One region of the Staphylococcus sp. CoH_129_LAB_1 genome, then DNA from elsewhere that is predicted to be linked to it. Evidence: riboswitches for the same ligand, from Rfam matches in the RefSeq annotation. Region 1 holds a riboswitch; the other holds the start of a gene.

Region 1 (13,146 bases):
TTCATTTTGAATCTCTTTAACAAATAGGCCTTTTCCTCCAACCTTAGATAGTTGTTGATTCACAATTCGATCTCCCTTTGTGACAATCTCTTTAATTTCAATTTCTAAAGATGGATTAATTGCTTTTAATTTATCAATGAATTGTTTACTTTGCGTTAAAGCAAGTTTACTTCTACGTGAACCCACAACTAATTTACGCATAAATAAGGCCCCCTACATAAGATTTTTTAATTAAAATGAGTAGTAAAAAATAAATTTACCATACATAGGCAAAATATCATAATATTAAAATAAATTAAATAAATTGAGATGATTTTCTTTTTTAAATACATAACGATATATCCTGTATAAAGAAGCGTAATAATGACAGACAACATAACCTTCGGATCTTTAAATATTGACACACCAACTGCATATATTCCCCATTGAGCAATTAAAATAACACTCAATATTAATATCACTAAACCGCCTACAGTTGAGTAAAAGACTATCTTTTCTAGAGTTGCCACACTACCAATTCTAAAATATTTCTGATTAAAATTTTTCTCCTTAAGGTTTTTATATTGAATGATGTATAGCAATGCATTTACAAATGCAAGTGCAAAAAAAGCATAACTCAATACTGCAAGACCAACATGTACAAGTAATAATTCGTTTATAACTTTTACTCTTTGTATACTCTTTGTATAATGTTCAGGTCTAAATGTATTCATCATTAATAAAATAAATCCAATTACATTCAGAAAAAACACAGAAAAACTTAAAACTTTAACAATATTTAAAACTAAAGAAATAGATATAATGATCCATGACAAGAAGAAGAAAACATCAAATATGGAGTTAAGTAATATATTACTATGTGAAGTAATATACATAGACAAAGAGATTGTTTGCAAAAACCAAACAATCCCTAAGGTATAAATTCCAAGTACTCTAACCTTATGACTTTTCTTAACAAAGTCTATAAAATAACAAAGAATGCTAATTAAATATATAATTAATATAATTTCATGAAATCTAATAAATAGTGTTTCCTGCATATTCTCACCATTTTAATATGCTTATTCAAAACTAAAGATATGTCGTATTGAAAGTTCCTTTTCTTTTTTGCGATCTTTCATCGTTTTATAAGGATCTTCAGCTTCAATATCAAATATATTTTGAAATAGCTCTAATTTTTCATTACTCTTTTTATCGTTACTCAATTCCTTAGCCTGCTTAATAGGATCTTTTAACATTTGATTAATTATACTTTTAGTATGTTTTGAAATGACTGTTCGTTCTCGATTTGATAGATTAGGTAATTTTCTATCAATACTATCCATTGTTTCAGCTTGAATAGTCATTGCTTTTTCACGTAAAGCTCTTATTACAGGAACTACACCCAACATATTTACCCAGTCATTATGTGCTTTAATTTCAGCAGGAATTTTATTAGAAATAGCTTCAGCCGCCATTTGTCGTTCTTTTAAGTTAGCATCAACTAAACCTTTTAAATCATCTACATCATAATTAAATACATAATCACTTAAATCATGACATGGCTCAATATCACGTGGTACTGCTATATCTAATAATAACAGTTTAGATTTTCTATATGATAATGCTTGGTTAATCATATTTTTAGTAATCATATAATCTGGTGAACTAGTGGAACTAATAACGATATCTGTTGAAGCTAATAAACTAGGCAAAGATTCCAGTTTATCATAACTTACATGATGTTTTTCAGCTAAAATTTTAGCTTTACTTTCTGTACGATTTACAATTGTAATATCATCAATGCCTGAGCCAAGTAAATTTAATAATGATAATTCACTCATTTCACCTGCACCAATAATAATAGCTTGTTTACTTTTTAATTTACCTAACACTTTTTTCGATAATTCCACAGCAGCATATGAAACACTCACAGCATTATCTGCGATATCTGTTTCATTATGTGCTTTTTTAGCAAAAGTAATTGCTTGTTTAAATAGATGATTAAAGATAGTTCCAGTTGTTTTTAAATCTTGTGCTAAGAAAAACGCCTCACGCATTTGTCCTAAAATTTGTGTTTCTCCTAACACAATTGAATCTAAACCTGAAGTTACACGCAATAGATGCTCTACTGCTTCGTCCCCCACTTTCACTTCAGACATTGCCTTTATATCATCTACTTCGAATCCAAATGAACGAGCTAAAAATCGTTGAATATAATATCGTCCAGTATGAATTTGATCCACTACAGCATATACTTCTGTACGATTACATGTCGATAATATTACGTTTTCTAAAATCGCTTTAGTTTCGAATAAATCTTCATTGGCTAATCGTAAGGCATCATCTCTAAAAGCAACTTGCTCTCTTACAGCTACATCAGCAGTACGATGATTTATGCTAATAGCAATAAAATGCATTTATAACGCCCTCCATATACTAACAGTATTGTTAGTATAACACATTTTAAAATGAATTTAAGTTGGATGCTCAAATAAATTAGAAACATTCTAATTTGAAGTCAAAATTTCGTCACTTAATTACTCAATATTCTTTTTTTAATTTATATAGTTAGAAATAATATCCCAAATATATTGTTGTTTAGAATTTTGAATTGAAGAATAACTAATAATCGTGTCATTAGGATCTAAATCTAATTTTTCTTTTATATTTTTTATATGTTTCTGAACTTTACCTTTCGCAATTTTATCTTCTTTAGTACAAACAACTAATGTTGGAAGATCAAAATGTTTTAAATAATTATACATTAATACATCATCTTCGGTAGGATTATGTCGTAAATCTACAAGTTGAATGACTAAACCTAGATGTTCTCGTTTGGTTAAATATTCTTCAATCATTTTTCCAAATTTTTCACGCTGTGATTTACTTACTTTTGCATATCCATATCCAGGAACATCGACAAAGATAAGTTGTTCATCAATATTATAAAAATTTAAAGTCTGTGTTTTTCCGGGTTGCTGTGAAGTACGAGCCATATTTTTTCTGCCAATCATACTATTAATAAAAGAGGACTTCCCTACGTTAGAACGTCCACTTAAAGCAACTTCAGTTAAATTGGTTTCAGGATATTGTTCTTCTTTTACTGCACTAATTATTAATTCTATATTATTTGGGTTAATATTCATATTTAAACACCTCTTCATTGTTATAGCTGCTTTATTATAATATAAATGTTTCAAAATCTAAAATTTTAAAAAAATGAATATGTATAAAAATAAGGAAGTAGTTTCGAATTCTAATGAATTCTATCACCACTTCCTTATTTTATGATTGCGAATTAAGCTGATGTTTTAGTACCATTCAATAAATTGCCCTCTGAATCGTACAATTCAGGTTCAATTTCATCATTAATTGTTTGATCAGTCACTATCACTTTAGCAACATCCGTTGATGAAGGAACATCATACATAATATCAATTAAAGATTCTTCTATAATCGATCTTAATCCACGCGCTCCTGTTTTTCGTTCAATTGCTTTTTCACTGACTGCCGCTAAAGCTTCTTCTGTAAATTCTAATTCAACGTTATCAAGAGCTAACATTTTGGTATATTGCTTAACTAATGCATTTTTAGGTTGGGTTAAAATATTTTTAAGTGCTTCCACGTCTAATGTTTCTAAATTAGCAACAATTGGTACACGTCCGATAAATTCTGGGATTAAACCATACGCTTGTAAATCTTCAGGACGAATTTGTGCTAATAAAGCTTCTTCATTATACTTATCAGCTTCGTTACTAGCAAAGCCAATGACTTTTTCACCTAAACGACGTTTAATCACTTCATCTATGCCATCAAACGCACCACCTAATATAAATAGAATATTAGTTGTGTCAATTTGAATCAATTCTTGGTTAGGATGTTTACGTCCACCTTGAGGTGGCACACTTGCTGTTGTACCTTCTAAGATTTTGAGTAACGCTTGTTGCACACCTTCACCAGATACATCACGTGTAATTGATGTATTTTCAGATTTTCTAGCAATTTTATCAATTTCATCTACGTAAATAATTCCTTTTTCTGCTTTATCAATATCAAAATCAGCAGCTTGAATCAAACGTAGTAAAATATTTTCAACGTCATCACCAACATACCCAGCTTCAGTTAAGCTTGTTGCATCTGCAATAGCAAATGGTACATTCAATGTTTTAGCAAGTGTTTGAGCAAGTAATGTTTTACCACTACCAGTTGGCCCAATTAAAGCAATATTACTTTTTTGTAACTCAACATCATCTTCATTTGGACCTAATTGTTGAATACGTTTGTAATGATTATAAACGGCAACTGCTAAAGATTTTTTAGCTTTTTCTTGGCCAATAACATATTCATTTAAATGGTCCATAATTTCTTTAGGCGTTGGTAATTCAGTAAATTCTTCTGAAGTAGTTTGAGCTAACTCTTCTTCAACAATTTCAGAACATAATTCGATACATTCATTACAAATATATACACCACTACCTGCTACTAATTTTTTTACTTGATCTTGGTCCTTACCACAGAAAGAACATTTTAAATTTTCTTCGTCTTCATTAAATTTAAACATTCATTTACACCTCTATCCTTAAACGACTATACTAGATAGCATTCTACAATGCAAATTGATAGTTAACAACTAAAATGCTTAAAACATATAGTAGCAGATACATATAAATGATGCACCTGCTACTAATTTTAAACACTATATCAATTTAAAAGTTTATTATTTGTCTTCTTTTTTATCGTCTTTAGCTGACTCTACATATTTAGCATTGTCTTTTAATAAGTCAATTACTTTTTGAATACGAACATCATTTTTAATGATATCAGTATTACCAAGAGTTTGTTTAATATCTTCAACTGAGATATTAAATTGACCACTCATTTTTTCTAATTCTTTGTCAATATCTTCATCTGTAACTTCGATATTTTCTTCATCTGCAATTGCTGATAGTGTTAAGTTTGTTTTAACACGTTGCTCTGCATCATCTTTCATTTGATCTCTTAATTGAGATTCATCTTGGCCAGAGATTTGGAAATAAGTTTGTAAGTCTAAACCTTGTTGTTGAATTCTTTGACCAAATTCTTGAACCATACGATCTAATTCAGTGTCAATCATAGCTTGTGGAATATCAATAGTTGTATTTTCAGTTGCTTTATTAATTGCTTCTTCTTTTTCAACATTTTCAGCATCTTGTGCTTTTTGTTCTGATAAACGTTTGCGTAAGTTTTCTTTATATTCGTCTACTGAATTAGCATCTGAATCTAATTCATTTGCGATTTCATCAGTTAATTCAGGTACTTCTTTGTATTTAATTTCATTTACTTTAGTTTTGAATGTAGCTTCTTTACCAGCCAATTCTTCAGCGTGATATTCTTCAGGGAATGTTACAACAACATCTTTTTCTTCTCCAGTTTTAACGCCTACTAATTGATCTTCAAATCCTGGGATAAATGAACCTGAACCGATTTCTAAATCATAACCATCAGCTTGGCCACCTTCAAATTGTTCACCATTCACATAACCATCAAAGTCAATGTTTACAGTATCTCCTTCTTCAACTGCACCATCTTCTTTAACAACCATATCAGCCAAATGGCCTAAACTATGATCAATTGCGTCTTGTAAATCTTTATCAGTTAATTCAGAATCTTGTTTTTCAATTTCAAGACCTTTATAATCTCCTAATTTAACTTCAGGTTCAACAGTAACTGTTGCTTCAAATTCGAAATCTTTACCTTTTTCAATTTGAGTTACATTGATTTCAGGTTGAGCTACTGGATTGATTTTAGTTTCTTCAATAGCTTCACCATAAGCTTCTGGTAAAAGAATATCTACTGCATCTTGATATAATGCTTCAACGCCAAAACGTTGTTCGAAAATTGGACGAGGCACTTTACCTTTACGGAAACCAGGCACGTTAATTTGTTTAACCACTTTTTTAAATGCTTGATCTAATGCTTTATTTACTTTTTCTGCTGGAACAGTAACTTTTAATAATCCTTCGTTACCTTCTTTTTTTTCCCAAGTTGCTGTCATGTATAAATACCTCCATGCTTACATTTTTAATTTTTTCAACTTCCCTATTATATCATAGGTCCAATATGGACACAAACAATGTTTTATAGGGGCTTGTTAATAATAATTCAACTTTACTGAATAATTTAAATAAACTAAAATGATTTGCTCATATTTAATTATCTAACTGTTGAATAAATGTTAGTAATTCTTGATTAACTTCACTTATTTCTATACCAATCATTGACTTAAAATAAACATCGTAAGCTATTACCCAATCTTTTTCATTATAAAGCGAAAATATATCAATTGGATATAGTTTAATTGAGTGATTATTCATCACATATAGTGCTTCATTTTGAATATTCAAAGCTCCATCTTCTAATTTATCTAGTACTTTTGGAATAACAGAAGTTTTTAAATCTGTATGTTCTAAACCTTTTAATTTTGCAGGTATGATGTTCACTTCATAGCCATACTTCTCAATTTTTATTTCACTATCATAATTCGCAAAGCGTAAATATTCTAGCATGAGACTTTTTAAATTATAAGATTCTATTTGGCTAGACAATAATAAACCAACTGTCTTTCTAAACTCATAATGTCCGTTATCAATAAGTTTAATTATTAATTTAGTTTGACGATTTAAATCTAAACTAAAAAATTTTGATAATAATTGACTAGAACGGTTTTTATCTTCATCTAATTTAGATTGTGCATATTCTTTTAATGGAAAGAGCGCCATCCTAGTTTTATGTTCTTTTACTTCATTAATAATTTGATTAATGACCTCAATTGCTTCAAAATTCTGATTTAAACCTATTAATGCCTCTATATAGTAAATGATAAGTTCATCGTAATGGGGTATACCTTTTTTTAAAAAAATAATTGCTTCTTCTCTTAATTCTAAATATAACTCTAATTCATTTAACATTTCACATTTAATCAATGATAATTGATTGTCTAATTCAAAAGAGGCTTCATATATATCAAATAATTGATACATTTCTTTATATTTATTTTGTTGTTTTGCATTTAAAATATTATGGTACAACTTTTGCTTTGATTGAGGGAAAGGGATAATGTCAGACATATTGAGCCCCCTTTATTTTAAATCTTTTAAAATTAACGCACTCCATGATTCAAAATGATTTAAATCATTTATTTTATCTTGTGATATCCAATTAATTTTTAAAGTGTCCGTTTCTTTTACTTCTACATCACTAGATTTTACCTTAATTTTAAAAACAACACCTATATGAACTTTTCCAACTTCATTAGTATCATCATTAATAAAACCAATATATTCCATATTTTGAGATCTATCTTCAGTTAACCCCACTTCTTCATGGAGTTCTCTTTGTGCATTCACTCTTAAAACTTCATTAATTGAATCCGCACCAACAACATTGTTCATATGTCCACCTACACCTACTGAAGATTGACCATGTAAGCGTTCTTCCCCGCCGCCACTTAAACGTTGGTATACTAAGATTTCATCATTTTCATTTTCTAAAAGACAATACGAAATGAGTTGTTTGTAAGATGGATTGTCTTCCATATCTCCACGTCTTTTTACTTCATAATTTTTAAACGCATCAAATATTTCTTCACCTTGACTTTGGTTTTTCGATAAGAATCCATTAAATGCATTTTTTTCATTATTAAATAATATTTCTCTTGATACGACAATTATTTGTTCATCAAATTTAGACATAGCTAACTCCTTGAAAGTAATATTCTTTTTTAATAGTTTAACAAACCAATGATTTAAATCTCAATTATATTTAACTGGTTCTTTTACTTATCATATTTCTATTAAAGAATACTTGATGAATAAAAGTAAATAAAAAAGCCAATAAGGATTTATAATCACCTTATTGGCTTTTAAATATTAATTATTTTAAAGCATCTTTAGCTTTTGATACTAATTCACCGAAAGCTTTATCGTCTGAAATAGCAATTTCAGAAAGCATTTTACGGTTAATATTAATGTCAGCTTTTTTCAAGCCATTCATTAAACGAGAGTAGCTGATGTCATGTTGACGAGCAGCTGCATTAATACGTGTAATCCATAATTTACGGAAATCACGTTTACGTTGACGACGGTCACGGAATGCATATTGACCTGATTTCATAACTTGTTGTTTTGCTACTTTATATAATGTATGTTTTGAACCGAAGTAACCTTTAGCTAATTTAATCGTTTTTTTACGACGTGCTCTTGTTACTGTTCCACCTTTAACTCGTGGCATGTTGAATTCCTCCTTAAATATATCGCTTTATCATCGTTCGAAAGTAATATTAATTATTTTTTGTAAGCTAATAATTGTTTTACGCGTTTCATATCGCTTTTAGATACTAATTTAGCTTTACGTAATTTACGTTTTTGTTTAGTATTTTTATTTGCAAATAAGTGAGATGTGAAAGCTCTAGAACGTTTTAATTGACCTGAACCAGTTCTTTTAACACGTTTAGCTGCTCCACGGTGAGTTTTCATTTTTGGCATGATTCATTTCCTCCTAATAAAAATAAATTATTTTTCGTTTACAGGCGCTAACATAATGAACATTTGACGCCCTTCCATTTTAGGTTTTTGTTCAACAGTGGCAATATCTTTACATTCGTCAGCAAATTTTTCTAAAACACGTTGACCAATTTCTTTGTGTGTAATTGCACGACCTCTGAAACGAATAGAAACTTTACATTTGTCTCCTTTAGTTAAGAACTTACGTCCATTTTTCAACTTAGTTTGGAAATCGTGTTCCTCAATAGTTGGACTTAGACGAATTTCTTTAACATTGATAACTTTTTGTTTTTTCTTCATTTCTTTTTCTTTTTTCTGTTGTTCGAATTTGTATTTACCATAATCCATAATTCTTGCAACAGGTGGTTTAGCATTTGGCGCTACAACTACTAAATCTAATTCAACTCTTTCAGCCATTTCAAGAGCTTCTTTTTTAGATTTAACACCAATTTGGTCACCATTTTGGCCAATTAAACGTAATTCTTTTGCGCGAATTTTTTCGTTAACTTGCGTTTGATCTTTTGCTATGGTTGACACCTCCCAAAATTTTACGAAATTTTCCCAAGCAAAAAGAGCGGACAATATTTGCCCGCTCTTCACTCATACACAATAATTGTGTGACATGATTAACCTGCCAACAGCTTAATGCGTCGCTACAGGTGAGAAACGGGTGTTTCTACTTGGTTCGTTTCGTAATCAACGTTATTAATCATATCAAGTTTTATTATGCATGTCAATCATTTTTTTACATTTTTTAATGATGCTTTACTTCATCCATTGATACATCTTGACTTAAATCAACTTCTTCGAGAGGTATTTTTTTAGTTTTGTATCTTAATTTATGATAAATAAAGAATACTAAAAATACTGGAATACCCATATACGTAATAATAAATCGATTAAGATCGAAGTTCCCTGTTTTGATGAAATCCACATCTTGTCCAACAATCACAATCACACATAATATACCTGCAAATATTGGACCAAATGGGAACCATTTAGCTTTATATTTTAACTCCGATTTACGATGATGTTGAACATTAAATGCTCGTCTAAAGCGATAGTGACTTACTGCAATACCTACCCAAGCGATAAACCCTGTCATACCGCTGGCAGCTACAATATATTCATAAGCATTGCCACTTAATTTTTGTACTAAGAAAATAATGACTACAAGTATACCAGTAGCAACCAATGATAAATATGGCACACCATGTTTATTTGTTTTACCAAACGAAGCAAAAGCTAATTTGTCTTTACTCATTGAATATAACATACGTGTTGATGCATACATACCTGAATTACCAGCTGATAATACTGAAGTTAAAATAACTGCATTCATAAATGAAGCAGCGAATGCTAATCCTGCATTTTTAAAGACAAGCGTAAATGGAGATGTTGCAACATCGTTATCTCCGCCCATTAAAGCATTACTATCATAAGGAATTAACATACCAATAACAAAGATGGCTAAAATGTAAAATAATAATATTCTCCAGAAAACTTGTTTAATTGCTTTTGGTACAGCACGTTCTGGATTCTCAGATTCTCCAGCAGTAATACCTATTAATTCAGTACCTTGGAATGAGAAACCAGCAACTAAGAATACACCTAGGATTGAAAGTAAACTACCGCCAAGATTTCCACCTAGGATTGGCCCATCACCTTTAGTAAATGTCTCAAATCCTACAAAATGTCCACCCATAATTCCTAATATAGTTAAAATACCGATAATTATAAAAATAATTACTGTAATCACTTTTATAAGTGCAAACCAATATTCACTTTCACCATATACTCTTACAGATAAAGAATTTAATGCGAAAATAATAACTATAAAGATACAACTCCATACCCATGCTGGAATCCCCGCCATAGGTGTCCAATACTGAATGACTTGCGCTGCAATCGTTACATCTGCCGCTACAGTAATTACCCAGTTAAACCAATAGTTCCAACCTAAAGCAAATCCTAATGATGGATCTACAAATCGTGTTGCATAGGTACTAAATGAACCTGAAACAGGTAAATACGTCGCCATTTCTCCTAAAGAAGTCATTAAAAAGAATACCATAGCTCCAATAATTGCATATGCGATAAGCGCACCTAATGCACCAGCATCGTGAATAGCACCACCAGATGTCATAAATAGGCCTGTACCAATACAGCCTCCCATTGCAATCATAGAAATGTGACGATCTTTTAACCCTCTCTTCATACCGTTATCTTGATTTTCAACTTTACTCATATAAGCTCCCTTTCCTAATGTAGAGGTTAGCTAAGTATTTATTTGTTATGTGAAGATAATTAACATACTTAATTTTTATAAATGATATGTAAATCAAATTACAAATTAAAAAATAGGTACATACCGTTAAGATATGCACCCATTACTTAATCTATATCGGTAGCACATCACAAACTGTGACAGTACAGTTTCTATTCGATAACTGTCCCAACAAATCATAAGTATGGTTATCATTTGTTTCGGCATCTTTACCTTTCATACTTTCAACATACGTTCCATATCAACTTCTGAAGTATTACTTTTTAAAGATGCAACCTCTAACTCATTTTTATTTAACTACTTTGTAATATACATTAAGGATATTATTTTATCAAGACTATCTACGTTTTTTTAGACGAATTTCATCTACTAAGTTCCAGATAAATTCATCTCTTTCTATTGTTTCTTGATCTTGTGATCCATACTTACGCACATTTACTTCGTTGTTTTCAACTTCTTTATCTCCCACTACAATTTGATAAGGAATTTTTTGCATTTGTGCTTCTCGAATTTTATAGCCCATTTTTTCGTTACGATCATCAATCTCTACACGAACGCCTTGAGATTTTAATTCGTCTTGTAAATTTCTCGCATAGTCATAATGTAAATCTACATTTACAGGAATAATCTCAACTTGTTTTGGAGCTAACCATGTTGGGAAAGCACCTTTAGTTTCTTCAGTTAAGAAAGCTACAAAACGTTCCATAGTTGAAACTACACCACGATGAATAACAACAGGACGGTGATTTTCACCATCACTACCAATATATGCTAAATCAAAGCGTTCAGGTAGTAAGAAATCAATTTGTGCAGTTGAAAGTGTTTCTTCTTTACCCATTGCAGTTTTAACTTGAACATCTAATTTAGGACCATAGAATGCTGCTTCTCCAATGGCTTCAACATATGGTAATCCCATTTCATCTACAGCTTCTTTAAGCATAGATTCAGCTTTATTCCACATGTCGTCATCGTCCATATATTTTTCTTTGTCTTCAGGATCTCTGTAACTTAATCTGAAAGTGTAATCTTCGAAACCAAAGTCTTCATAAACATCTTGTATCATATGAACAACACGTTTGAATTCATCTTTAATTTGGTCAGGACGTACAAAGATATGAGAATCATTTAAAGTCATACCTCTTACACGTTGTAGACCTGATACTGCACCACTTGCTTCATATCTATGCATAGTTCCTAGTTCTGCAATACGAATTGGTAACTCACGATATGAATGTGGCTTATTATTATAAACCATCATATGGTGTGGACAGTTCATTGGACGCAATACCATTTCTTCAGTTTCATCTAATTTCATTGGCGGGAACATATCATCTCTATAGTGATCCCAGTGACCTGAAGTTTTATAAAGATCAACATTCGCTAATACTGGGGTATACACATGATCATATCCCATGCTTACTTCTTTATCCACAATGTAGCGTTCAATTTCACGACGGATTGTTGCACCATTTGGTAACCATAGTGGGAGACCCGCACCAACAAGTTGACTATTTGTGAATAATTCTAAATCTTTACCTATGCGACGGTGATCACGTTCACGACGTTCTTCTAACATTTCTAAATGTGCTTTTAAATCTTTTTTATCAAAGAAAGCAGTACCATAAATACGTTGTAACATTTTATTGTCACTATCTCCACGCCAATATGCACCTGCAGTAGAAAGTAATTTAAATTCTTTAATTTTTGAAGTAGATGGTACATGAACACCGCGGCATAAATCTGTAAATTCACCTTGAGTATATAATGTCACATTCTCATCTTCAGGAATCGCATCAATTAATTCTAATTTATATGGATCATCTTTAAAGAAATCTTTAGCTTCTTCACGAGAAACCACTTTACGTTCAATTTTATGATTTTCATTAACAATTTGTTTCATAGTTTTTTCAATTTTTTCAAAGTCATCTGATGATACTTTCTCATCCATATCAAAGTCGTAGTAGAATCCACCTTCAATCACTGGACCAACACCGAATTTAACATCTCCATAAATTCGTTTTAATGCTTGAGCCATTAAATGAGCAGTAGAATGACGTAATACCTCTAGAGCTTCGTCGCTACCGGGTGTAACAATTTCAATTGCCCCATCTTCTTCAAGAGGTCGAGTTAAATCAACTAGTTGATTATTGAATTTTCCTGCTACAGCTTTTTTTCGAAGTCCAGGACTGATTGATTGTGCAATATCTTCTGTTGTAGTTCCTTTGTCAAATGATTTTGAATTGCCGTCTGGAAACTTAATATTAATTTGTTCCATTTTTAAACCCTCCATAAATTTTATTCTATGATCGCTGAAGAAAATAAAAAAACTCCTCCCTA
Region 2 (13,146 bases), on a different contig from region 1:
GTAAATCTACTTTTTTAAAAATCTTATCTGGAGAAATTGATTCACAAACAGGTCATGTGTCTCTTGGAAAAGATGAACGTTTAGCAGTATTAAAACAAGATCACTTCGCTTATGAAGATGAACGTGTATTAGATGTAGTTATAAAAGGTCATGAACGTCTTTTTGAAGTTATGAAAGAAAAAGATGAAATTTATATGAAGCCTGATTTCAGTGATGAAGATGGTATTCGCGCAGCTGAATTAGAAGGTGAATTTGCTGAAATGAATGGATGGAACGCCGAAGCAGATGCAGCCTCTCTACTTTCAGGACTTGGTATTGCACCGGAATTACATGATAAGCAAATGTCAGAATTAGAAAACAATCAAAAAGTAAAAGTATTACTGGCGCAAAGTTTATTTGGAGACCCAGATGTTTTATTACTTGATGAGCCTACCAATGGACTTGATATCCCTGCTATTAGTTGGTTAGAAGATTTCTTAATTAACTTTGAAAATACTGTTATTGTAGTATCTCATGATCGTCATTTCTTAAATAATGTATGTACACATATTGCAGATCTAGATTTTGGGAAAATCAAAGTTTATGTTGGTAACTATGACTTTTGGTATCAATCAAGTCAACTTGCTCAAAAAATGGCTCAAGAACAAAATAAGAAAAAAGAAGAGAAGATTAAAGAGTTACAAGACTTTATTGCTCGTTTCTCTGCGAATGCGTCAAAATCAAAACAAGCAACGAGCCGTAAAAAACAATTAGAAAAAATTGAACTTGATGACATTCAACCATCTTCAAGACGTTATCCTTATGTGAAATTCACACCAGAAAGAGAAATCGGTAACGATTTATTAGTAGTTGAGGGAATTTCTAAAACAATTGATGGTGAAAAAGTATTAGATAATATTTCTTTTACTATGAATCCTAATGATAAAGCAATTTTAATTGGTGATAGTGAAATTGCTAAAACTACCCTACTAAAAATACTTGCTGGTGAAATGGAACCAGATGAAGGCTCATTTAAATGGGGAGTGACGACGTCATTAAGCTATTTCCCTAAAGATAATTCTGATTTCTTTGACGGTGTAGATATGAATTTAGTTGAATGGTTACGTCAATATGCTCCTGAAGATGAGCAAACTGAAACATTTTTACGTGGTTTCTTAGGACGTATGTTATTTAGTGGTGAAGAAGTTAAGAAAAAAGCCAGTGTACTATCAGGTGGAGAAAAAGTACGCTGTATGTTAAGTAAAATGATGCTTTCAAGTGCTAACGTTTTACTACTTGATGAGCCAACCAATCATCTTGATTTAGAGAGTATTACAGCCGTTAACGATGGATTAGCTTCATTCAAAGGATCAATTATTTTCACTTCATATGACTTTGAATTTATTAATACAATCGCTAATCGTGTGATTGACTTAAATCAACCTGGTAGTTTATCTAAAGAATTACCATATGAAGAATATCTAAAAGAAATTGGTGTTTTACAAAAATAATGGGAGTAGTTTAATAGAATCCCCTCTATTCTAGTAATTTAGAATGCATATAAAAACTGTTGCTAAATAACGAACTTTAGCAACAGTTTTTATATAGAATGACTATTTTTAAGTTATTTCCATCATTTGTACAAATTACTTATTATTATTATCTCTTTTCTTTAAAAGTAATATTACTTCAAAATTTTCAGTTTATTTCAAAAAATCACAATAATCGGTTTACAGTTAAAAGGTGCTTATGTATAATTAAAAACATAGCAATTGAATAAGAAATTGATGAGGCGCATCAATCATTAGTATATATTAGATTACTGTCTGCCACAGCTAATATAGAAAGGGTGCGATGCCGAAACGAATTGCAATCGCAGTAAGCATTCGTTGGACTTTGTGGTTAAGAGCTGAGAGTTTGTCATTATTATTTAATAATGGAGTGCATCACTTGTATATAAATTACGAGCAAGTTCGCGCATTCTGAACTTGCTCTTTTTTATGACGTGTGCCCCTAAATTCTAGGAGGTAAAATCTTGAAACGAAGTGTTTTGAAGTTCGGTGGTTCATCTGTCGCCGATTTTACAAAGATAAAAAATATTGCAGAAATGCTTAAACGCCGTGTAGATGACGGCGAACAACTTATTGTTGTCGTAAGTGCTATGGGGAAAACAACAGATCAATTAATGGACAATGTTTCTCATCTTACAACAACACCAAAAGATGAAGAACTTGCCCTATTATTAACAACTGGTGAACAACAAACAGTCTCTTACTTATCGATGGTATTAAATGATATTGGCGTGAGTGCAAGAGCAATGACAGGATATCAAGCAGGTATCAAGACGGTAGGTCATCATTTGAAAAGTCGAATTGCAGAAATTAACCCTGAAACATTTAATAAGGAATTTAAAGATAAAGATGTTTTAGTTGTAGCAGGTTTCCAAGGAGTGAACGATGAATTAGAGTTAACCACACTTGGTCGTGGTGGTTCAGATACGACTGCTGTTGCTTTAGCAGCTAGTAATCAAACCCCTTGTGAAATTTATACTGATGTTGATGGTGTTTATGCTACAGATCCAAGAATTTTAAGTAAGGCTAAACGTTTAAATTATGTGTCTTATGAAGAAATGATGGAAATGAGTGCTTTAGGTGCTGGAGTATTAGAAACAAGAAGTGTAGAACTTGCTAAAAACTATGATATCCCCTTGTATTTAGGTAGAACTTTATCAAATGTGAAAGGAACATGGATTATGCCAAGAACAGAGATATTAGAAAAAAAAGCCGTAACTGGAGTTGCATTAGATACACATATGATGCATATAACGATTAGTTATCCTCTCCCAGATAATCGCCTTCTAACTCAATTATTTACTGCTTTAGATGAAGGTTCAGTTAATGTAGATATGATTTCTCAAATCGTAAACGTTGAAGGTTTGCAACTATCTTTTTCTATTAAAGATAGTGATGTACAACAAATCTCAAATATTTTAGAGAAACTTTCTACAACATTTGATGCATTAGATTATAAAATTAATGAAGAATACGTCAAAATTTCGTTAATTGGTTCAGGAATGCGTGATATGTCTGGTGTAGCTTCAAAAGCATTTATTACTTTAATTAATTCTAATATTCCATTTTATCAGACAACAACTTCTGAAATTAGTATTTCTTACGTTATTGATGCTGAAAATGGGAATAAAGCGGTTGAAGTTTTATACGATGCTTTTGATATTTAAAGTGAATAATTCAAAACTTAATTAATATTTATATGGAGTGATTCTTTTATGACAAGATTAGCAGTAGTTGGAGCAACAGGATTAGTTGGAACAAAAATATTAGAAACAATTGATCGTAAAAATATTCAGTTTGATGAGTTAGTATTATTCTCATCAGCTAAATCAGCAGGTAAAGAAATTGAGTTTCAAGGAAAAACATATACAGTTCAAGAACTGACAGAAGAAGCAGCAAGTGAAAAATTTGATTACGTGCTAATGAGTGCAGGTGGCGGAACTAGTAAACAATTTGCCCCTATCTTCGAAAAAGCTGGAGCAATTGTTATTGATAATTCAAGTCAATGGCGTATGACAAATGATGTAGATTTAATTGTACCAGAAGTTAACCAACCAAAATTTAAACGTGGTATCATTGCCAACCCTAATTGTTCAACAATTCAATCGGTCGTGCCACTTAAAGTCTTAAAAGATACATTTGGATTAAAACGTGTAGCTTATACAACATATCAAGCAGTTTCAGGTTCAGGGGTTAAAGGTAAAAGAGATTTAGCTGAAGGTGCTAATGGTAAAACTCCAGAAGCTTACCCACATCCTATTTATAATAATGTTTTACCACACATTGATGTTTTCTTAGAAGATGGGTATACAAAAGAAGAACAAAAAATGATTGATGAAACACGCAAAATTTTAGGACAACCTGACTTACGTGTAACTGCCACATGTGCACGTGTACCTGTCCAAGATAGTCATAGTGTAGAAATTGATGTCACTCTCGATAAAGAAGCAACAGTTCAAGAAATTAAAGATTTATTTGAAAATGATAATCGTGTAGTTTTAGTAGATAATCCTGAAAAAAATGAATATCCTTTAGCAATAAATTCAACAGGTAAAGATGAAGTGTTTGTAGGTAGAATTCGTCGTGATGATTCACTTGATAACACTTTCCATGTTTGGTGTACTTCGGATAACCTACTTAAAGGTGCAGCTTTAAATGCAGTTCAAGTATTAGAACAAGTCATTAAATTAAAAGGAGCTAGATAATATGGCACATATTTTTGAAGGTGTAGGCGTAGCACTTGCTACTCCATTTACTAATAATGAAGTTGACTATAAAGCATTAGAACAACATGTTCAATTTTTACTAGATAATGACGTTAAAGCAATTATTGTGAACGGTACTACAGCTGAGAGTCCTACTTTAACTGAAGAAGAAAAAGAAAAAGTACTTCAAGCAGTCATTAAACAAGTTAATCATCAAGTGGCTATTATCGCTGGAACTGGTACAAATAATACAGCTAAATCTATTGAAGCTTCATTACGTGCCAAAGAATTAGGTGTAGATGGTATTATGTTAATCACACCCTACTATAATAAAACAAACCAACGTGGCTTAATTAAACATTTTGAAACAATCGCGAATGACGTTAAGTTACCAGTCGTTTTATATAATGTACCTTCAAGAACGAATATGACAATTGATCCTGAAACAGTCGAAACATTAAGCCATAATGATTATATTGTAGCTATTAAAGATGCTACAAATGATTTTAACTATTACGAAGAAGTGAAAAAACGTATTAACCAAGATGAATTTGCTCTTTATAGTGGTAATGATGATAATGTTGTAGAATTTTATAATCGTGGTGGTAATGGCGTAATTTCCGTCATTGCTAACGTCATTCCGAAAGAATTTCAAGCACTTTATGATGCTAAACAAAATGGGAACGATATAGAGAAAGATTTTGAACCGATTGGTCGATTGTTAGATACACTTTCAGTGGATGTTAACCCTATACCAATTAAAGCTTTAACCAGTCATTTAGGATTTGGAAATTATGAATTAAGGTTACCTTTATTACCATTAGAGAATGAAGAGGCAAATGTATTAGTGAATGCCTATAAAGCATTTAAAGCGGAGGAATAAAAATGAAAATTTTACTCATTGGATATGGCGCTATGAATCAACGTGTTGCCAGATTAGCAGAAGAAAAAGGTCATGAAATTGTTGGTACAATTGAACCAGAAAGTCATCAACATTCACCATATAAAAGTTATCGTCATATTGCAGACGTACAACATGAAGCTGATGTAGCGATTGACTTCTCTAATCCTAATCTATTATTACCTTTATTAGATGAAGATTTTGAGTTACCATTAGTGATTGCTACTACTGGTGAAAAAGAAAAACTTGTTCAAAAGTTAGAACAATTAAGTGAACGTATGCCTGTTTTCTTCAGTGCAAATATGAGTTATGGCGTCCATGCATTAACTAAAATTTTAGAAGCGGCTGTTCCCCTTTTACAAGATTATGATATTGAGTTAACGGAAGCTCATCATAATAAAAAAGTGGATGCCCCAAGTGGTACACTAGTTAAACTTTATGATGTTATTAAAGAACTACGTGGAAACACAACACCTGTTTATGACAGACATGAGCGAACTGAAAAACGTGAAAAAGATGAAATCGGTATTCATTCAGTTCGTGGTGGTACAATTGTGGGTGAACATGATGTTTTATTTGCTGGTACAGACGAAACTATTACCATTTCTCACAAAGCACAATCTAAGGATATTTTTGCAAATGGCGCAATTACAGCTGCTGAAAAATTAAATACAAAATCAAATGGTTTCTATACATTTGACAACTTATAAAACGATTTAAGGAGAATTTAACCTATGGTACAACACTTATCTGCACAAGAAATTATTCAATATATTAGCGATGCTAAAAAATCAACACCAATAAAAGTATACGCAAATGGACAATTCAACGATGTCACTTTTCCTGAAACATTTAAAGTATTCGGATCTGATGATTCAAAAGTGATATTTTGTGAAGCTGACGACTGGAAAACATTTTACGAAGCAAATCAATCACATATTACTGACTTAGAAATTGAAATGGATCGTCGTAACTCTGCTATTCCTTTAAAAGACTTAACCAATACAAATGCACGTATTGAACCAGGTGCTTTCATTCGTGAACAAGCAATTATCGAAGATGGTGCTGTTGTGATGATGGGTGCAACAATCAACATTGGCGCTATTGTAGGTGAAGGTACTATGATTGATATGAATGCAACTTTAGGTGGTCGCGCTACGACAGGTAAAAATGTTCATGTAGGGGCCGGCGCAGTATTAGCGGGCGTTATTGAACCCCCTAGTGCATCTCCAGTAGTTATTGAAGATAATGTATTAATTGGAGCAAATGCAGTTATTTTAGAAGGTGTAAGAGTTGGCGAAGGTGCTATTGTAGCTGCTGGTGCCATCGTTACTCAAGATGTTCCTGCTGGTGCTGTTGTAGCTGGTACACCTGCTAAAGTCATTAAACAAACATCTGAAGTTCAAGATTCTAAAAGAGAAATCGTTGCAGCACTAAGAAAATTAAATGATTAATGACAAACTTAAATAACTGAATGGTGAAGGCTGGGACAACATGTTCTCAGCCTTTACGATTAATTAAATGAATAAAGGATTGATCAATATGAGCGAATTAGAATTTGTCACACAACATAGAAGACATTTACATCAACATCCAGAATTAAGTCTTCATGAATTTGAGACAACTCAATATATTACTCGGTTTTTAGACGAATTAAATGTATTTTACGAGCAACCTCTTGAAACTGGTGCTATTGCATATTTGGAAGGAAATAGTGATCATACCATTGCGTTTAGAGCAGATATTGATGCCCTACCTATTTTTGAAGAGAATGATGTCGATTATCGTAGCCAAACAGAGAATGTGATGCATGCATGTGGTCACGATGGTCACACAACAGCGCTAATGTTATTTGTTAAAAGATGTAAAACGATGGCTGATCAACACAAATTACCTCATAACATCGTATTTATCTTTCAACCTGCTGAAGAAACAGGTGGAGGCGCAAATCGATTAATTAAAGCAGGTGCTTTTAATCAGTACCCTATTGAAGCAGTATTTGGTATTCATGTAAATCCTTTTGCTGATGAAGGACAAGTCGTGATTCGCGATGAAGAAATTACGGCAAGTGCTACAGAGTACCGTTTTTTCTTAAATGGATTATCCAGCCATGTAGCTGACAAAGAGCAAGGACATTCATGTGGTGAAGCATTGATTCATGTTTTAAATCAAGTTGGACAAATACAGCAGTATCATTTAAATGGACTAAAACGCAATATTGTTCATATGGGACATTTTAATGCTGGTGAAGCTATTAATACAGTTCCTAGTAATGGTTATTTAGAAGGAACTATTCGTACTTATGATGTCAATGATTTAAATATCGTAAAAAATCAGATGAATAAAATTGCAGAAAGTGTAAAATTACTGTTCAATGTTGATTGTAAAGTCAAATTTGAAGAGGGATATCCTGCTACAATGAATAGTCCCAAACTACGTCATATCGTAGAACAATCTATTCAATCCGCTAAGTTAGAAGTTATTGAAAAACCTCTACCATTTTTATTTGGAGAAGACTTTAGTTTTTATGGTCAACAATTAGCACCCTCTTATTTTGCTTTTGTAGGAACTCGAAATAAAGAGAAAGGGTTTATCACAGGTTTACATACATCACATTTAAATTTTGACGAAAAAGTACTTATTGATGTTGCGAATTACTATGAACAAATCTTGAAACATTATGGAGAGGAGTAAATTACATTGACGGCAGTGTGGTCAGTTGATTCAAAAATATTTTTAAAAAATGTAATTAAAGTAAAAAATAATCATCCAATTATGGCAGTTGTAAAAAATAACGCTTATCATTATGGATTAGAATTTGCAGTAAAGACATTTTTAGAAGCAGATATCAATACATTTAGTACCACTTCCTTAAAAGAAGCAGTTAGAGTTCGTAATCTTGCGCCTGATGCTACAATCTTTTTAATGAATGCGGTTTATGATTTTGATACAGTTCGAAATAATAATATTCAAATGACACTTCCTTCTCTAGAATATTATCATCAATATAAAAGTGAATTAAAAGATATTAACGTTCACTTAGAATTTGAAAATTTACTACATCGTTCAGGTTTCAGAAATCTTAATGAGATTAAAGAAGTACTTCATCATCATGAAAACGATAATGAAAGTGAAATGAATATTGTTGGTCTATGGACCCACTTTGGTTATGCAGATGAATTTGATGTTCCAGAATATGGTATTGAACGCGAATCATGGTTAAACGTCGTTAATACATTATTAAGTGAAGGATACCAATTTGAGTTCATTCATGCTCAAAATAGTGCTAGTTATTATCGTGAAGGACAACAACTTCTCCCTAATCATACACATGCACGTGTAGGCATAGCTCTATATGGCTCAAGACCATACAGCAAATTAAATGAGAATGAGATTGAACAAGCTTTAACTGTAAAAGGAAATGTGATTCAAGTTCGTGAAGTAAATAAGGGAGATTATTGTGGATATAGCTTTGCATTTGAAGCAACACAAGACCATACACATCTTGCAGTGATTGATATTGGCTATGGTGACGGTATTTTAAAGAAACGTGCAAAATATGAGGCTTTAATTAATAGTAAACGTTACCCTATTCGGGCGTTAATGATGAGTCATATGTTTGTTGAAGTCGATGATGATGTTCATGCACAAGATGAAGTGATACTATATAATAATGATATACGCATTGATGAATACACATTCAAAGGTGTTGGCGCTAATTCAGAACAACTTAGTGCGATGAATCATGATTCTCTTATAAAGGAGTATAGATAAAGATGGTAGTTAAATATAATGATTACGGTGAATTAACAATGGCGGGGACGAGCTTGAAAACATTAGCTCAAAGTTTTGGTACTCCTACCATTGTTTATGATGAAGATGAAATTCGCAATCAGATGCGTCGATTTCATAGCGCTTTTCAAAAAAGTGGATTAAAATATAATATTTCATACGCTTCTAAAGCATTTACTTGCATTCAAATGGTGAAATTAGTTCAAGAAGAAGACTTACAATTAGATGTAGTATCTGAAGGTGAACTTTATACAGCATTAGAGGCTAAATTTGATCCTAGTCGCATCCACTTCCATGGTAATAATAAAACGAAACGAGAAATACAATATGCTTTAGAAAGTGGCGTTGGATACTTTGTAATTGATTCTCTAGAAGAAATTGAATTAATCGATCGCTATGCAAGTGATACAGTTAATATTGTTATTCGTGTGAATCCTGGTGTAGAGGCACATACACATGAATTTATTCAAACAGGTCAAGAAGATAGTAAATTTGGACTTTCAATTCGCCATGGCCTTGCAATTCAAGCAGTTGAAAAGGTCAGAGCATCAAAACACCTTTATTTAAAAGGAATACATTTCCATGTAGGATCACAAATTGAAGGTACCGAAGCAATGATTGAAACAGCTAAAATTGTTTTAAACTGGCTTAATGAGAATCATATCCAAGTTGAATTACTTAACTTAGGTGGCGGTTTTGGTATTGAATATGTTGAAGGTGATGTAAGCTTCCCTATTGAAGAAGGTATTGCTGAAATTACAGATGCGATTAAATCTGAATCAGAAAAATTGAACTATGATATTCCTGAAATTGGTATTGAACCAGGACGTTCAATTGTCGGCGAAGCGGGCATTACTTTATATGAAGTTGGAACAATTAAGGAAATTCCTGAAGTAAATAAATATGTTTCTATTGATGGCGGTATGAGTGATCATATTAGAACTGCTTTATATGGAGCAAAATATCAAGCATTACTTGTAAATCGTCATGAAGAGGCAGATGAAACGGTAACCATTGCTGGAAAATTATGTGAGTCAGGAGATATTATTATCCGAGATGCTAAGTTACCTTCATCAGTAAAACGTGGAGATTATTTAGCAATTTTATCTACTGGAGCTTACCATTACTCTATGGCATCTAATTATAATCAAATGCAAAAACCACCTGTTTTCTTCTTAAAAGATGGAAAAGCACGTGAAGTTATTAAACGTCAGTCATTACGTCAATTAATTATTAATGATACAAAATAAATTGAAATGGAAGAGGAACAGAATCCGTTTTAAATTCGGTGTCTCATCCTTGATAATGAACCCCAATATATTAAAAAAATGCCTGAGACAAAATGAAGTTGTCTCAGGCATTTTTATATATAAAAAACACCCTACATCTTGGTAAGGTGCTACTAAAGTCAATATTTTTGCAATCTATAAATTATAGTTTAACAACGTTTGCAGCTTGAGGACCGCGATCGCCTTCAACTACTTCAAACTCAACTGCTTGACCTTCTTCTAATGATTTATAACCTTCTTGATTAATTGCTGAGAAGTGTACGAATACGTCGTTTTCTCCTTCAACTTCGATGAAGCCAAAACCTTTTTCAGCGTTAAACCATTTAACTGTACCTTGTTTCATAATTGTGAAACCTCCAAGACTAAAATTCATTCAATATGCATTATTCGCATATTACAAAAAATACGTGTTAAAAATATGTATAAATAACAAAATGCTATCAATCAATATTACAGATATTCTTTGCAATATGGAATAAAACTATTGCTTGGTAACTATTATATGTTAGTTTGAACTAAATTGCAATACAATTATAGAAAATTCTCTTTTAATTAATTTTTGGTAGATTATAATAAACTTCTTTATTATTTAAAACAATAAAACTATAAAATATTTGTAAATCTTCATCACAATCTTCACAAAAATTTAAATCACAATTATTATAAAATGCATAAATATTATATTTACCAATCATATAATTATTATAATATTTTTTACTTTTTTTGATAATTGATTGATAATTTTCTAACATTTCTTCATAGTTACTATAATGATGTTGTTCTACGATTTTTTCTGTCCAGTCGCTAAATAACCACCATCCCTCATAGTCAGCACGAATCTTTGCAACTGTCCACATGACTAAGTCCCCTCTCAAAATAAAATTCTAATAAATATTGTAACTTTTTTTTAGTCGAATTCAAGCTTAAAGCCTTTGTTCTTTGAACTGAGATATAGACTAGATGAGTACTAATTATTAGTTTTTTACGGGAATAATACGTATAATATAGTTAAGAGGTGGTATGATGCAACATAAACATATACAAGTATTTGGAACTGTCCAAGGTGTCGGCTTCCGTCATTACACTGAATTAATCGCAAAAAAATATGATATATTTGGTACTGTTCAGAATGTTGAAGATTACGTAGATATATATGCTCAAGGTGAAGAGAATCAATTAAAAACGTTTATTGACAAAGTGACTGCTGGTGCTTCTCCTGCGTCTTCAGTTTCTGATTATAGTATTGAAGATTTAGACGTAACAAACGAATATTCAGAATTTAAAACGATTTAAATAAAGGAAGATGAATATTGAGATATAACCTTTCTCGACTTCTGGGTGTTTTAGTAGGAATTCCAATAGCTATTATCTCATGGGTTACAAGTGTAATTGGATTTGATTTATCCTTTATTCTTGATGCCTTAATAGGTATTGGAATGTTTTTTGTATCTTATTTTCCTACTCAAAGATTGACATCCAAAAAATATTTAAAAGAAATTGGATTATCACGTAGAGATTATCGTTTTGTTAATCAACAACTCAGTCTATCACATAATAAAATTCGTAATATTTTAAAATCATATATAAATATCAGATCGATTAGAGATTTCCGTCAAATTAATGATATTTACAAAATCTCTAAGTCTATTCATTTTGCGGTTAAACAGAGACCTTCATTATTTTTCAAGGTAGAAAGTTTCTTTTATTCGCATATAGATAATGCGTTAAATTTGATTGATGCATATACTCATTTATCTAAAATGCCAAAAAAATCTGCTGAAGAAAAACAAAAGTTAGAGCAAACGCGTATTACTCTAGATGAAGTGAAACGTACACTAGTTGCAGATTTAAAAAGACTTAATGAAGATGATTATGAGCGTTTAGATATTGAAATGGAACTTAATCGATTACAACAAAATCGATATAAAAAATAATAATATAAAGTTAAGAATGGAGAGAATTTTTAAATGAATCAAAAAGACCAATTTATTAACTCACATCCATTAGATGAATATGTAAATCATCAAACTCATGATGTTTCGACTCAAAATGTTAAGCAGGACTTTGAGCAACAATTTAACGAACAAGATTTAAAAAAAATTGATTCAATTAGTCAACAAATTAAACCATTAGATAGTGAAGGTCTATTATCATTTGGGACACATCTACAACAGAATATGTCTCAATTTTCACATCAAATGTTAGATGAAGTTCAATCAAAAGATGTAGGACCTATTGGTGATACTTTAAATCAATTAATGTCTAAGTTAAGAGAAGTTAACCCTGATGACTTGAATCAAGAAAATCAATCTAAAATTAAACGTTTATTTAGACGAACAAAAGCTTCAATAAATGAAGTGTTTTCTAGAATGCAATCTGTAAGTTCACAAGTTGATAGAATCACTATTCAATTGGATAAGAATAAGGAAAATTTAACCAAAGACATTCAATTACTAGATCATCTTTATGAACAAAATAAAGCATATTTTGATGATGTTTCTCTATATATTGCTGCTGCACAACGTAAAAAACAACAAATCAAGGCTAATGAATTGCCTAAATTACGACAACATGCAGAACAATCAGGTAATCAAATGGATATTCAAAGTGTCGCTGACATGGAGCAATTTGTTGATCGGTTAGATAAAAAAATATATGATTTACAATTATCACGTCAAATTGCAATTCAGACAGCACCACAAATTCGTATGATTCAAAATGTGAACCAAGCATTAGCTGAAAAAATTCAGAGTTCTATACTCACAAGTACCCCTTTATGGAAAAATCAGATGGCCATTGCCCTTACTTTAATGAGACAAAAAAATGCTGTAACAGCTCAACGTGCAGTTACTGATACAACAAATGACTTACTTACTCGAAATGCAGCAATGTTAAAGCAAAATGCAATT

What was found. A riboswitch is a leader RNA that binds a small molecule or an ion and turns the genes downstream of it on or off. The one in region 1 is predicted to bind lysine.
Positions count from the first base shown of each region.
Region 2: linked by a shared signal. The riboswitch ahead of AC2FB1_RS00875 (aspartate kinase) and the one ahead of AC2FB1_RS06445 (amino acid permease) in region 1 are both predicted to bind lysine.

Region 1 covers NZ_JBXWKZ010000016.1:21,567-34,712, forward strand. Annotated here, with positions in the region: gene hemC (hydroxymethylbilane synthase) at 1-201, opposite strand, end outside; gene ccsA (cytochrome c biogenesis protein CcsA) at 228-1,040, opposite strand; gene hemA (glutamyl-tRNA reductase) at 1,062-2,399, opposite strand; gene yihA (ribosome biogenesis GTP-binding protein YihA/YsxC) at 2,538-3,128, opposite strand; gene clpX (ATP-dependent Clp protease ATP-binding subunit ClpX) at 3,281-4,543, opposite strand; gene tig (trigger factor) at 4,700-6,016, opposite strand; gene AC2FB1_RS06420 (hypothetical protein) at 6,171-7,088, opposite strand; gene AC2FB1_RS06425 (NUDIX domain-containing protein) at 7,101-7,712, opposite strand; gene rplT (50S ribosomal protein L20) at 7,894-8,250, opposite strand; gene rpmI (50S ribosomal protein L35) at 8,304-8,504, opposite strand; gene infC (translation initiation factor IF-3) at 8,532-9,059, opposite strand; ribosomal protein L20 leader region at 9,083-9,210, opposite strand; gene AC2FB1_RS06445 (amino acid permease) at 9,277-10,770, opposite strand; lysine riboswitch at 10,923-11,098, opposite strand; gene thrS (threonine--tRNA ligase) at 11,147-13,084, opposite strand.
Region 2 covers NZ_JBXWKZ010000002.1:10,827-23,972, forward strand. Annotated here, with positions in the region: gene AC2FB1_RS00870 (ABC-F family ATP-binding cassette domain-containing protein) at 1-1,490, shown strand, start outside; lysine riboswitch at 1,759-1,934, shown strand; gene AC2FB1_RS00875 (aspartate kinase) at 2,012-3,217, shown strand; gene AC2FB1_RS00880 (aspartate-semialdehyde dehydrogenase) at 3,266-4,255, shown strand; gene dapA (4-hydroxy-tetrahydrodipicolinate synthase) at 4,257-5,138, shown strand; gene dapB (4-hydroxy-tetrahydrodipicolinate reductase) at 5,141-5,866, shown strand; gene dapD (2,3,4,5-tetrahydropyridine-2,6-dicarboxylate N-acetyltransferase) at 5,891-6,610, shown strand; gene AC2FB1_RS00900 (amidohydrolase) at 6,699-7,850, shown strand; gene AC2FB1_RS00905 (alanine racemase) at 7,857-8,930, shown strand; gene lysA (diaminopimelate decarboxylase) at 8,933-10,198, shown strand; gene cspA (cold shock protein CspA) at 10,380-10,580, opposite strand; gene msaA (regulatory protein MsaA) at 10,786-11,094, opposite strand; gene AC2FB1_RS00925 (acylphosphatase) at 11,261-11,530, shown strand; gene AC2FB1_RS00930 (5-bromo-4-chloroindolyl phosphate hydrolysis family protein) at 11,548-12,171, shown strand; gene AC2FB1_RS00935 (toxic anion resistance protein) at 12,205-13,146, shown strand, end outside.